Regions from separate parts of the Paenibacillus glucanolyticus genome, predicted to be linked through region 1. Evidence: predicted binding sites of a transcription regulator. Region 1 holds the regulator's gene; the other holds the start of a gene.
What was found. Region 1 encodes Rex, which represses fermentation and respiration genes when NADH is low (regulators of the CRP and FNR family bind a similar motif). Its sites were predicted from a motif close to TTGTGAAATATTTCACAA; they were not measured.

Region 1 (7,484 bases):
TTGACCATTCAACGGTTAAGTGATCTTTTTGCTGATGAGGATAGCGATTTGGCCTGGTTCTTTGACGGAATCCGGGCGGAACGGGAATTCCAAGCTGTACAGGGCGGAGATACCCATACGTATTATCGCCAGTTTGCGCTGGCTGTTGATGATTGGAACGATATTGCACCCGCAAGGGACGAATCGGAGCCGAACCCACTGGCTGATGTGAGCTTCGAACAGTACATGAGCGATGTCCGGGACCGTCTGAAGGAAACGCTGCCTCATTACGAGAGCAGAGACGCTCAGGATATGATGTTCCAAGAAGTGATGCAGGCACTGGATGATAATAAACATCTGTTGATTGAAGCAGGCACGGGAACAGGGAAGTCCCTCGGCTATTTGCTGCCTTCGATCTATCAAAGTGTGAAGCAGGAACAGAAGGTCATGGTCAGCACGCATACAATCAATCTTCAAGAACAGCTGCGTGACCGGGATATACCGCTGCTCACTCAGGTTGTTCCTTTTCCCTTTAAAGCAGCTATTTTTAAGGGGAGAGGACATTATTTGTGTTTGAGAAAATTTGAACATAAAATAAATAGAAGAGATTTTCATTCGCCGAAGGAAGATGTGATCATTGCAGCACAGATGCTGGTCTGGCTGACACAGACAGAAAACGGCGACGATGAAGAGCTGAACCTCGGCGGCCGTGGCGGAGATTTCTGGGAGACGATCTCCAGCGATTCGGATTCCTGTCTTGGACGTGCCTGCCCATGGTTCCGCAAATGCTACTACCACAGGGCCAAACATGAAGCGAGCGTTGCCGACGTGGTCATTACGAACCATTCGAAGCTGTTCACTGACGTTAAAGCCAATCATCAGCTGCTGCCGAGTTATGAACGCCTCGTCATTGACGAAGCACATCATCTTGAGGACGTTGCGGGCAAGCACCTTGGCTTGCAAATGAAATATTTTACGGTTGTGCATACGTTGACCCGGATGTACAAGGACAGCCGCAGCGGACAGCTTCCCGCGCTTCGCCAGCTGCTTCAGGCTTCACCGCATGAGAAGGCCGTAGAATGGTCTTCTGTCATTGACCGTATGTATCCAGATCTCATCACGGCCAAAGAAAATTGGGATCGTCTTAGCGATCAGCTGTTTGCACTGCTGCCGGAACGCGGGGATGCATCTCCAGGAGACGCGGGCCAATTCTCACTTCGGTTATCGCCTCTCAAGAAACCGAAGGATTGGCAATCGCTGGCGGAGCTGGAGCATCAGATTCATGTGACCCTGGGTGACGTTGTGCGCAAGGGTGACAAGCTGATTGCTGAAATGAAGGAAGATCTGGATGATTACAGTGCAGACAGCTTGCTTACGGATCTGTCCGGACTGTTTAAAGACCTGGCCGCTCACCGTGAGGACTTGCGCTCCTTCATGGCTCTTAATGATGAGGGTACGGTATACTGGATGGAGGCTAATGGCAATTTCCGCAGTAAATCGCTGCAGCTCTATGCAGTGCCTGTTGATGTAAGCACTCATTTAAAGGAATTGTTTTTTGATAAAAAACAAAGCGTCATTCTGACATCGGCTACCTTGTCGGTGGATAAATCGTTCCAGTTCATGATCGAGAATCTGGGTCTTCAGGAAGCGGCTGACGCCGGTAATCTGAACACGGTTCAGCTGCCGTCTCCGTTTAATTACAGAGAACAAGCGCTGCTTGTCGTTCCGCGTGATTTTCCGAGCGTGAAGGGATCGGTCGGGGATGCCCTCTTTGTGAACACACTTGTGCAGTCACTGGCCGAAACGGCGATCGCTACCCATGGAAGGATGCTCGTTCTGTTCACCTCTTACCGGATGCTGCGTCAGGTGCATGAGCCACTGAAGGAAGCATTGGCATTAAGCGACATTGCGGTGCTGGGGCAAGGAATGGACGGGACCAGTCGAACCAAGTTGATTCGACGCTTCCAGGAGAGCAGCGCATCGGTGCTCCTTGGCACCAGCTCCTTCTGGGAAGGGGTCGACATTCCGGGCGAGGCGTTGACCTGTCTTGCTATTGTACGGCTGCCTTTCCAGCCGCCGAATCATCCGCTGGTGGAAGCCAAGAGTGAACTGCTGCAGCAGCAGAAAAAGAACCCCTTCATGAAGCTTTCCGTTCCGCAAGCGGTTATTCGGTTCAAGCAAGGGTTTGGCCGCCTGGTCCGGACGGCACAGGATAAAGGGATCGTGATTGTATACGATACCCGGGTGATTGAATCCTATTACGGGAAATATTTCTTATATTCCTTGCCAGGACCTAAGATGGAGCATATGCCGACAGAGGGAATTGTTCCACGCATCTCGGAATGGCTTCAGGAAGAGGTCGAGGTTGGGGCAGATAACCAATCCGATGAATGATAGCTAAACGAAGAATGAAAATGCAAGAGATGTAGTTATTAACCTTTACTAGGGGGAGCATGCATGAAATCGGAAAAAATTTCGGAAGCCGTGGTCCGCAGATTACCTGTATATTTGCGCTATTTGAATGAGCTTCAGAAGCGGGAGGTCTCAACTGTTTCATCCCAGGAGCTGGGGCAGAAACTGGATCTGAATCCTGCTCAAATTCGTAAGGACCTGGCGTATTTCGGTGATTTTGGACGGAAAGGGATCGGATATGATGTTTCCTATTTGATTGAGAAGATTCGCCAGATTCTGAAGCTGGACCAGAAGATTAATGTAGCATTGGTTGGAGCCGGTAATCTTGGACATGCATTATCCAATTACAATGCATTCCTGAAGGATAATATGAAGATTGTGGCTATTTTCGATTCATATTCCCCCAAAGTTGGTATGAAAATCAACAACTTGACGGTTCAGCCGATGGAAGAGCTTGAGAAAACCGTACATGAATACGGCATTCGTATCGGGATTATTACCGTTCCGGATTTTGAGGCGCAAAACGTAGCTAATCAGCTTATTGCAGCAGGCATCGAAGCGATTCTGAATTTTGCGCCAACCATCCTGAAAGCTCCACCTCATATCCGTATTCATACGGCCGATTTTACAACCGATTTGCAGAGCTTGGCTTATTATTTGGACAACGGTAAGGAGGAAGCTTCACATGACGACAACGAAGTGGATGGTTAAGAACGGTACTTTTGCTGTGCTTGAGGATGGAAGATCCGTTCTTCGTGGATACATGGTTGTTGAGAATGACCGCATTACCTATCTTGGTGAGGAACAGCCGCCGGTAGAGGAAGGAACCGAGATTATCGACGGCACACATCTGTTGTTCCTGCCTGGTTTGGTAAATACCCATGGACATGCTGCCATGTCACTGCTCCGCGGTTATGGAGACGATTTGGCGCTGCAAGTATGGCTGCAGGAAAAAATGTGGCCGATGGAAGCCAAATTCACGGCCGATGATGTTTACTGGGGAGCCTCTCTTTCCGTGCTGGAGATGATCAAGGGCGGAACCACAACTTTTGTGGATATGTATGATCACATGGACCAGGTTGCTAAAGTGGTAGAGGATTCAGGAATGCGCGGTGTCCTGACCCGTGGCGTTATCGGATTATGTCCGCCTGAGGTTCAGCAGCAAAAACTGGATGAGGCGGTTGCATTTGCGAAGGACTGGCACGGCAAAGCCGATGGCAGAATCACAACGATGCTCTCGCCGCATGCACCGTATACGTGTCCACCGGATCTAATTGAAAAATTCGTCCAAGCATCCCATGATTTGAATCTGCCGCTGCATACACATATGTCGGAAACGGACACGGAAGTGGCCCAGAATGTGAATGACTACGGACTCCGTCCCGTTGCGCATCTGGAGAAGCTGGGCATGTTCTCTCGTCCTACACTTCTGGCGCACGCCGTCCATTTGACTGATGAAGAGATCGAGATTTTGGCTAAATATCAAGTCGCGGTCTCTCATAATCCAGGCAGTAATCTGAAGCTTGCCAGTGGTATAGCGCGCGTGCCTGCACTCCTGAAAGCCGGCGTTACCGTGTCCCTGGGTACCGACGGACCAGCGAGCAATAACAATCTGGATATGTTTGAAGAGATGCGTCTGGCTGCATTGATCCATAAAGGGGTAAGCGGTGATCCTACGGCCATTCCAGCAGCCGAAGCACTGCGGATGGGTACGGAGAATGGAGCCAAATCGGCTTTCATTGAAGATATAGGCACACTTGCCGTCGGCATGAAGGCGGATATGATCGCGTTGAATACAGATCAGGCGCACTTCCTTCCTCGAACCGATTATGTGTCCCATGCGATCTATTCAGCCAGTGCAAAGGATGTAGAGCATGTATGGGTTGACGGCAAGCAGGTAGTGAAAAATGGCGCCAGCCTTACCCTCGACGAGGAACGTATTCGCCGGGAAGCCCAGTCTGCATTTGAGCGTCTTACAACCCTCTAGGGAATAATCAAGGGGAGCGAGGAAGACGGATTGAAGAAAAAAACGAAGTGGATATTGCTAAGTGTATCCGGAGTGCTGCTCTTGCTGCTAGGTCTGCAGCTCTACTATTCGCATGTCATGAAGGACACTTGGAATGAAGAGAGAATGGCAATCAACGCTTCCAAACAGCATGGCGGTTTGGTTTCGACAGGAAAGACCTATAAATCGGTGTGGGGCGAGGACAACAATTACTGGGTTGTCAGCGGCAAGGATAAAGACAATCAGGACCGAATGGTCTGGGTGAAATTCACCGATGATAATGTACCGGTTGATGGTGCCGATGCGGTGCAGTCAGTCTTATTGAGTTCCGGAATGTCAGAAGCACAGATACTGGATCAGATTCACAATGATTTGCCAGGAGCAACCATTAAGAGATTGCTGCCGGGTATGTATGAAAATGAGTTTGTATGGCAGCTCCAGTACGAAAGCAATGGTCAGCGGGGCTATCGATTCTATCGTTTCCAAGATGGAAATCCGATCGGCAATGACATTATTCTTCCAAATCAATAGTAGAAAAGTAAAGAGAGACATCCCTATCAATTTCGGGATGCCTCTTTTTTTCACATCAATTGACAACGTTTACAATAAATAAAATGGAAAAACTGTTCTAAATATTTTCACAGATACGCATGAAAAAGTATATAAAATGTGATATACTCATATTTGTACAAATTAAGCATACAAACTACATGCATCGTATTATATCGTTATTACATGTCATTATATACAAAGAAAATGATAGACAAAAACTATATAAGATTTTAAGGAGGAACTTCATGAAACTACGCATTGTACCTATCGTGCTGACTGTCGTGATCTCAGCATCGGTCCTCTTTGGTGGATGGTTTCTGTATCGGCAGATGGCACAGCATAACCCGCTAGCAAATGTTGTTTCGCAGTATGATGGTGTGAAGAGTTCTCATATAGATATTAAACAGGATACGGTTACTTTGAAACTTGATCTGGCTCCGGAAACGAATTTGCAGGGGCTTGTGCAGCATATAAAGCAAGAAGGCAAATCTGTAATTGGGCAGCGTGAGCTGAAAATCCAGGTGGAGGAGCATTCCTCGGAAGCGCTGGACCAATGGTGGGAGCAGGCGATGTTATCCGTTGCAGAAGCGATGGACAACAAGCAGTACACCGATATCCAATCTTCGCTTGAGCAATTGGCTGGCGAGTCCACAAACTTAAAAGCGAAAGCAACCATTGATGACACCAATGTTTATGTCAGCTTGTCGGATGGGAAGTCTGGTAAATTTATTATCTTGCCGCGTCAACCGGGTAAAATGGGGGTTTGGAACCATGCCTAAACTGGCTAAAGAGATCATGCTGGGTTTTATCCCGGTTTTGTTGGTATTCCTCGTGTTTGTAGGCGTCAACGTTGTGCCTCTGTTTATTGCTGCGGCACTCGTGGGTACGCTGCTGTTTATTGCAAAGATGAAGGGCGGCATCGCGGTGGGGGCTGGTAATGAACGCAAGCGAAAGAAGAGCGGACCGGCCAAACTGACGTTCGAAGAAATCGGCGGGCAGGATAATGCCAAGCAAGAACTCCGCGAGGCTCTGGATTTTCTCATTCGTCATGAAGATATCAAGAAATTTGGCATTCGTCCGTTGAAGGGCATTCTTCTTACCGGGCCTCCGGGAACAGGGAAGACCCTGATGGCCAAAGCCGCTGCCCATTATACGGATTCTATCTTTGTTGCTGCATCCGGCAGTGAGTTTGTTGAAATGTATGTCGGGGTTGGTGCCGGTCGTGTCCGGGATCTGTTTAAGGATGCCAGAAGCCGCGCTGCAAAAGAAAACAAACAAAATGCGATCATTTTCATAGATGAGATTGATGTGATTGGCGGCAAGCGTGAAGGCGGCCAGCAGCGTGAATATGACCAGACACTGAATCAACTGTTAACTGAAATGGACGGCATTTATTCTCAGGATACTCCGCGTATACTGGTTATAGCTGCTACGAACCGCAAAGAAATGCTGGATAGTGCACTGCTGCGTCCAGGACGATTTGACCGCCATATTCAGGTGGATCTGCCCGATAAGAAGGGGCGTACACATATCTTGAATCTCCATGCGGGTAACAAGCCGCTGCATGAGGATGTCGACTTGGACAAAATCGCGGAGGAAGCCTATGGCTTTTCCGGCGCACAGCTGGAGAGTGTCATGAATGAAGCTGCAATCTATACGATGCGTGAGAATGAGCAGTTTATCCATCAGCGCCATTTATCCATGGCGATTGACAAAGTGATGATGGGTGAACGCTCGGACCGAGAATCGAATTTCGAAGAGAAGAAGCGCGTTGCCATCCATGAATTGGGACATGCTATTATGGCAGAGCTTGTGCGTCCCGGCAGTGTCAAGCAAGTAGCATTGAGTCCGCGTGGTAAAGCACTTGGTTATGTTAGGCATAATCCGCAACAGGAACAATACCTGTATACCAAGGCGTTCCTGGAAGAGCAGATTATGATAGCGCTTGGCGGTGCCGCCGCCGAGGAGATTTATTACGGGGGCCGAAGCACGGGCTCCAGCAATGACTTTGAGCAATCGCTTAACATCGTAGAGACGATGATGAAGTCAGGACTGACGGCGCTCGGCATCATCAATATGAATATGGTAACTACGGAAGAGTTAATGAAAGAGAATAATATGATTCTGGAAGAGTTAATGAACCGAACGAAAAGCCTCTTGGAACAGAATCGGCCAATATTCGACAATTCTCTTGACATCCTGTTGAAGGAAGAAATCCTCTCGGGAGAACAATTTCGTTGTCAATTTCGTGAAAACGCGCTTTTACCAGCATAAATTGTTATGCTGGTTATTTTTTTTTACTTTTTTGTCGTGCTAAGATATTATTATACTTTGTGCTCTAAACTGTATTTTTCGACAAATGGGGTACAATAAAGTATAGAGATAAGGAAAGGGTGGAGTAGAAACCATGTACTTCAAAAAAATCGGCGTTGTAGGCGGCGGGACTATGGGGCAGGGCATTGCGGAGATGCTGGCTGCAAAGGGTCTTGACGTACTGCTCGTAGAGAAAACTCCAGAGAAACTGGACTATTCATAC
Region 2 (7,484 bases), 210 kb from region 1:
GTCTGCATAATCCGGATTTCATCATCAGAACGGCAACGCTGGATCAGCCAGAGCACGGGTTGACTGAGGATGTACTGGATTCGACTGATGTGCTGCTGTGGTGGGGGCATATGGCTCATGACCAGGTTAGTGACGAGATCGTCAGCAAAGTCGTTAAGCGCGTGCTGGACGGTATGGGTCTGATCGTTCTTCATTCGGGGCATTTTTCCAAACCGTTCAAAGCGTTGATGGGAACGAGCTGTGATTTGAAATGGCGCGAAGCCGGCGAGCAGGAAATTATCTGGAGTGTAAATCCAACGCATCCGATTGCGGCGGGAATTACGGGTCCTATCATGATCGAGCATGAGGAAATGTACGGGGAGTTCTTTGATATTCCAGCCCCAGATGAGCTGGTATTTGTCAGCAATTTCGAAGGCGGCGAAGTTTTCCGCAGCGGCTGTACGTTCAAGCGCGGTCATGGGAACATTTTCTACTTCCGTCCGGGACACGAGACCTATCCAACTTACTACAATCCCGAAGTACTGAAAGTGATAACCAACGCTATCAACTGGGCTCATTCAACTGCAGGTAAGCAAACATTCGGCAACAGCCAGCCTGTTCGTGCGCTTCCAGTACTAGTCTAAGCCTTTTATACAAGCGTACTTAAGTAAACACAACGACGAGTCGTTCAAGGATCTGTCCTTGTTCGGCTCGTTTTCCAGTTGCGGCGGCAGAATCGTAAATTTTTTTGGAGGCTAGGGATAGAATATACGTAAGTATGGGGTATTGTATGTTATACAAGAAGGGGGCTGTACGCATGAATGAAGTACAAAGCGCACCTGTCGATCCCACCATTATCGCCATATGCCAGGCCAGGCTGGCTCATCAACCTGTTGAGGGTTTTCTGCTGGGGAGAGGAACAAGCTCCGCAGCCGTGATGTTTGTTGGAGAAGCGCCCGGGGCCTATGAGGTTTTGGAAGGAAGACCTTTTGTAGGGCAGGCCGGTCAGGAGATGAATGCTTATCTGGAGCGACTGAACTTGACGCGGGAGCAAGTGTATATTACCAGTGCCATGAGAAGCAGGCCCTATAAGGAGAAGGTGATCGTGCGGGCGTCCGGTGAGAACATCATCAGCCGTTCGAACCGTACACCCACCAAAGCGGAAATTTTGGCGCATGCGCCCTTGCTGGATGAAGAGATCAGATGGGTCCAGCCGAAGATCATCGCTCCCATGGGAAATACCGCGCTGCATCGGCTGATCGGAAGCCATGAAACGGTGACATCGCTGCATGGAAAGCTGATCGAGGGCCCTGTACAACAGGCGATTAGCCTGGGGGATGCTTCGGCTGGATATAGGTTCTCAACCGAAACCCATATGATTTTTCCTCTGTTCCATCCAGCTGCGGTACTGTATAATAGGAAATTATCCCGTTTGATCGAGTCCGATTTGGATATATTGGCTCGGATGATTTCAGGATAAGTGCTGATTTTCTGGGAAAAAGGGGCTAGGTGGTTTTCAGCTTCTCGAAAATATGCTAAAATGAAACATACTTACAATTCGTAAGTTTTGCAAGAATTATGGTTTAGTTTATTGAGTTTCTATAAACAAGGTGACTTCGTAAAGAGGTGAAGAGATATGGAAGTTACAAATGTTACGATGTGTCCCCGTTTTGAATCTGCGTTTTCTTTTCTGGGCAAACGGTGGAACGGTTTGATTATTCAGACATTGATGAGCGGGCCTAAGCGCTTTAAGGATATTTCCAATTTGATTCCGTCCATGAGTGACAAAATGCTCTCGGAGCGGATGAAGGATTTGGAGTGCGAAGGCATATTGATTCGTCATGTCTATCCGGAAACGCCGGTACGTATCGAATATGAACTAACTGAAAAAGGGAATGCACTTCGTCCGGTAATGGAACAAGTGGCTTCCTGGGCAGAGCAATGGGTCGAAAGATGAGTCATCTTAAGATCCCCGTTGACGATTAAACCCTGGCATGAGACAACTCATTTCAGGGTTTTTTTTCAAAATTTGAAGTATGATTTTTTTACAATGAAGCAAGATATGTGGACATGCACCAATCCGATGCACCTGCTATATGATGTATATAACCCAGCGGTAAATCAAGGAGGCGAGCCCATGATCAAGCGAACGTATATCTCCCATTTTCATTATGGACAAGAGGATATCTCAGAACTTGAAAACGCTTCAATGCAAGTCCTTCATATTTTTGAGAAGACCAAGCGGATGCTGAGTCAGTATTTGCCCGAGCCGCTGTGGTTGGCTTTATCCGGAACAAGCCCAGAATCGGCGGATGCCGCCAGCCGGAATTGCAGCGATGTGAACGACATGTTTCAGAAATGGGTGAAGGGTCCCCGTGGATGGAAATTCATCGGTTATGAAACGGATAAATCAAAAACAACCGGCGGGCAGGATAAGGGGCGTCTGGGCAGATTTCTGCAGATGATAATCTGGTCCCATTATGAGAAGATTGCAATGCTCCATCCATTTCTCGGCAGTGAGCCGTTTTTTGACGGGGAGGAGCTGGATGTGATTGCTGCTTATTTTGTGCCGACGTACATCAGTGCCGAACCCTTGTTGCAGCAAGGGAAGACGTTCAAGGCTATTCAAGGTGGCGTCATTTTGTATCAGGAACATATTCAGGCACCGGCTGTCATTATGCAATCGGGCAGTGACTGGCTGGAGGGAAACTGGATGACGGGTGTGGATCTGGATGCGAAGGGGTTTGCCGGGATCCGGCCTTATCTGAAAGTGCCAAGCGGAGAACGAGCCTATATGGAGGCTCAGATCATATAACATAGATAAACACACCCTCTAGAGGAAGGTGTGTTTATGACGTGCAGTCTTTCCAATCGTTTACCGGTGTTCCACCAGGTCAATCGCACCAAGCACAAGATGAGCCAGTCCGAAGCCGAGAATACCGGTTGCGGCAAGTTTATACTTGCTGCTAAGCAGAGCGGCACCCGAAGCAGAAACCACAGTTCCAAGAACAGCAGGAATCAAACCTTCACGCATGCTGAGCACTCCCTTTAATTTTGGTTTGGAAAGACAAGGTTTATTGTGGTCAAAAGGCTGTATATTATGCACAGCGAGACGCAGTGACATTAAATCCGGCAAATTTCGAGCGGACACATCTCGCAATGGCATATTTCCTGCAGCATCGGCAGATCCTTGATGACAATCATACCCCCGGCATATTCAATGGCGTCTTTTTTACGGAGATCACTCAGCATCCGGTTCACGCTTTCGCGAGTTGCCCCAATCATGTTCGAGAGATCGGTGTGGGTAATCTTCTTATTAATGAGAATGGTATCATCTGCCTGATGCTGACCGTACGTATTGCTCAGACGAATCAGCGTCGAGGTTAATGCACCCGGCTTGCCGTACATCATAAGATCACGGAATTTGGTCTGGGTGATCCGGTGGTGAATGCCCATCCACTTCATAAAATCAATGGCAAAATCACAATGCTGACAGATCAGCATCTCCAAATCCTTATGCTCGATAACCCCGACCACACTATCCTCAAGCACCTCTGCCGAGAAGCTGTGATTGGTGCTGAAGAATGGATCGGCCTGACCGACCATATCCCCTGGATGATACATATATAGAATAAGCTCTTTGCCTTCATCAGTCGATTTAGTTAACTTAATTCTTCCTTGTTTCACGAAGTACAACTTGTCGGCGAAGTCACCTTCCCAGAACAAATGGGAGCCTTCAGGGAGTACTCTTTCCTTCATGGTGACCAGCAGACGGTTGCGGTTTTGTTCCGAGAAGCACTGGGTGTTCCCTAGGTTTTCGATTTCCATTACATTGTCTACAGTTTTCATGTTGGTATCCCCTAACATCCTAAAATTTGATCTGTTTAATCTTTAAATACATTATAACGTGAAAACATTCACTTGTGGGGCGGAACAAGAGGGAAATGATGGCGAATTTTCAAACTTTGTGATCTCTTTCACTTGAAATAGGGCGAAGACAGGTATAAATCACACAGAAAAGATAAATTTTAATATTGTGAAATATTTCACATGATTTTAGAAATGGCTGTGATACGATCAAACCGTAGAAGAGAAAGAATCATGAACCATGGGAGGATGAGAGATATGGCTGTGAGCAAAGGAACGAGCGAAGTAAAGGGACAGACAGCAGGGGAGTACATTCAAGGTCTGATTGACAAAGCGAACCGGGCGAAAGAAAAGTTTATGGAATTGAATCAGGAGCAAATTGACGGGATTGTGCAGGCGATGGCCATCGCAGGCCTTGATAAGCATATGCAGCTGGCAAAAATGGCTGTAGAAGAAACTGGCCGCGGTGTATATGAGGATAAAATTATCAAAAACTTGTTTGCCACAGAGTACATCCACAACAGCATCAAGTATGACAAAACGGTGGGTGTCATTGAGGATAACGCTTTTGACAGCTTTCAGAAAATTGCGGAGCCGATCGGGATCATCATGGGGATTACCCCGGTAACCAATCCCACCTCCACAACAATTTTTAAGGCACTGATCTCCATCAAAACAAGAAACCCGATCATTTTCGGATTCCATCCATCCGCACAGGCATGCAGCAGGGAAGCTGCCCTGATATTGCGGGATGCTGCTGTTGCTCAAGGTGCTCCGGCCGATTGCATTCAGTGGATCGAGGCTCCTTCCATGGATAAAACCAATACACTGATGAACCATCCTGATGTTGCCTGCATTCTGGCTACCGGCGGATCCGCGATGGTAAAGGCAGCCTACAGCTGCGGTAAACCTGCGCTTGGTGTAGGACCCGGCAATGTGCCTTGCTTCATTGAAAAGAGTGCAGATCTGGATCAGGCGGTAAATGACCTGATTCTGTCCAAGACCTTTGATAACGGCATGATATGTGCTTCTGAACAGGCAGTCATTATAGAGGAGCCTATCTATACGGCAGTGAAGAAAAAAATGATGGCCAGCGGCTGTTATTTCGTAAACAGGGAGGAACTGGCGAAGCTGACTGCACACGCGATGATATCGGAGAAATGTGCGGTTAACCCGTCAATCGTCGGACTGCCGGCATTCAGGATTGCCGAGGCCTGCGGCTTTGAAGTGCCGGAGAGCACCAAAATTCTGGTCGCCGAGCTGGAGGGAGTAGGTCCTGCATATCCACTGTCTGCCGAGAAGCTCAGTCCGGTTCTGGCCTGCTATAAAGTGAAAAATGCAGAGGAAGGAATTACGCGCGCGGAAGAAATGGTAGCATTTGGCGGCATGGGCCACTCGTCGGTCATCCACTCGCACAATGAGGAAATCATCATGAAATTCTCGGACCGGATGAAGACCTGCCGTATTCTGGTGAACCAGCCATCCTCGCAAGGCGGGATTGGTGACATCTACAACACGAACCTGCCATCGTTGACGCTGGGCTGCGGTTCGTATGGCCGTAACTCTACCTCGTCGAACGTAACAGCCGTCAACCTCATCAACGTGAAAAGGGTGAACCGCAGAACCGTGAATATGCAGTGGTTTAAAGTGCCGGATAAAATCTATTTTGAAAAAGGATCCACGCAGTATCTTGCCAAAATGCCCGATATTACCCGGGTTGCTATCGTAACCGATCCGATGATGGTGAAGCTTGGCTACGTAGAGCGGGTAGAGCACTATCTGCGTCAGCGCAGAGTGCCGGTTCCTATCGAGGTGTTCTCGGAGGTTGAGCCGGATCCTTCCACAACGACGGTAGAACGCGGATCGGAGATGCTGAAGCGATTCCAGCCGGACTGCATCATTGCCCTCGGCGGCGGTTCGCCGATGGATGCAGCAAAAGCGATGTGGCTGTTCTATGAATACCCGGATACGGACTTCAATAATCTGAAGCAAAAATTTATGGATATCCGCAAACGGGTCTATAAATATCCGAAGCTTGGACAGAAGGCAAAATTCGTTGCCATTCCAACCACCTCGGGAACGGGCTCGGAAGTGACCTCGTTTGCGGTCATTACGGATAAAGTGCTGGGGAATACCAAGTACCCGCTGGCTGACTATGAGCTGACCCCGGATGTTGCGATTATCGATCCGGAATTTGTATACACCCTGCCAAAAACAGCGGTAGCGGATACCGGGATGGACGTTTTGACACATGCCATCGAGGCGTATGTATCGGTCATGGCTAACGATTTCACGGATGGTTTGGCAATCAAGGCCATACAGCTGGTGTTCCAGTATCTTGAGCAGTCGGCGCTTACCGGCGACAAGCTGGCCAGAGAGAAAATGCATAATGCTTCGACGCTTGCCGGCATGGCCTTCGCGAATGCATTCCTTGGCATCAATCATAGCCTTGCGCATAAATGGGGCGGCCAGTATCACACAGCTCACGGGCGAACCAATGCAATCCTGCTGCCGCACGTCATCCGCTACAACGCCAAGAAGCCAACCAAATTTGCCGCTTGGCCTAAATACACCCACTTTGTAGCCGATGAGAGATATGCAGAAATTGCAAGGATTCTGGGCTTGCCTGCAAGAACGACGGAAGAGGGCGTCAACAGTTTGATCGGTGCAATCCGAGAGCTGAACAAGAAGCTGGGCATCGAAGAGTCGTTCCAGCAGCTGGGAATCGATCCTCAAGATTTTGAGAAACGTGTTGAGCATTTGGCGGACCGGGCCTTTGAAGACCAGTGCACTACGAGCAATCCAAAGCTGCCGCTTGTCACAGAGCTTGCGGAAGTATACCGCAACACGTTCTACGGCCGCTTTTAGATCCAAGAAATACGAGAGACGGGTTGTGGACTGCGGACTGCATAACAGAAGCGGGCGGGTAAAACAGAGTGATAAAAATCACGGGAAAAGATAAGTTTGTGATTTTTATCACAGATGCTGAGAATGAACAGGATTACAATAAAAGTGTAGAAGAAAGCTGAATCTCAGGTCTTTGATATAGAAGTTTGAAGGTACACGGCGGGGTCGAGGCAGCATTGATCGTGAAAATAATCACATTAAGATCTGAGATGGATCAATGTGTGACTCCGCCTGTGCAGCAAGCTGCAGCATAATCTAGGAGGGATTCAATATGTCGGTGATTGAAAAAGAAGTGGGCTGGAAAGGTTTTAAATCAGGTAAATGGAACAAGCGGATTGACGTTAATGATTTTATTGCAGAGAACATAACACCTTATTATGGCTCTGATGATTTTTTGGCAGGACCAACGGACAACACGAAGGCACTCTGGGATATCGTATCGGATTTAACCAAAAAAGAACGGGATAATGGCGGGGTGCTGGATGTTGATGTGAATACGCCTTCCACGATTGTGTCCCATCAACCTGGCTATTTGGATAAGGAGAAGGAACAGATCGTCGGCGTACAGACGGATGAGCCGTTCAAGCGTTCGATACAACCGTTCGGCGGAATCCGAATGATGATTGATGCTTGCAACGCATATGGTTTTGAAATGCCGCAAGCGGTAGTGGACATCTTCTCAGGCATACGCAAAACACATAATCAGGGCGTGTTTGATGCCTATACCTCGG

Region 2: a site for Rex is predicted at 4,014-4,031, ahead of adhE (bifunctional acetaldehyde-CoA/alcohol dehydrogenase). Genes of this name have one in related genera too.

What each region holds. Positions count from the first base shown of each region.
Region 1 is NZ_CP147845.1:4,225,453-4,232,936, reverse strand. Features, by position in the region: gene dinG (ATP-dependent DNA helicase DinG) at 1-2,373, shown strand, start outside; gene WDY75_RS19765 (redox-sensing transcriptional repressor Rex) at 2,437-3,102, shown strand; gene WDY75_RS19760 (amidohydrolase) at 3,077-4,378, shown strand; gene WDY75_RS19755 (DUF5590 domain-containing protein) at 4,409-4,927, shown strand; gene WDY75_RS19750 (hypothetical protein) at 5,194-5,727, shown strand; gene WDY75_RS19745 (AAA family ATPase) at 5,720-7,222, shown strand; gene WDY75_RS19740 (3-hydroxyacyl-CoA dehydrogenase family protein) at 7,356-7,484, shown strand, end outside.
Region 2 is NZ_CP147845.1:4,436,182-4,443,665, reverse strand. Features, by position in the region: gene WDY75_RS20920 (ThuA domain-containing protein) at 1-623, shown strand, start outside; gene WDY75_RS20915 (uracil-DNA glycosylase) at 797-1,459, shown strand; gene WDY75_RS20910 (winged helix-turn-helix transcriptional regulator) at 1,616-1,936, shown strand; gene WDY75_RS20905 (hypothetical protein) at 2,117-2,794, shown strand; gene WDY75_RS20900 (hypothetical protein) at 2,855-3,013, opposite strand; gene WDY75_RS20895 (Crp/Fnr family transcriptional regulator) at 3,103-3,828, opposite strand; gene adhE (bifunctional acetaldehyde-CoA/alcohol dehydrogenase) at 4,105-6,714, shown strand; gene pflB (formate C-acetyltransferase) at 7,025-7,484, shown strand, end outside.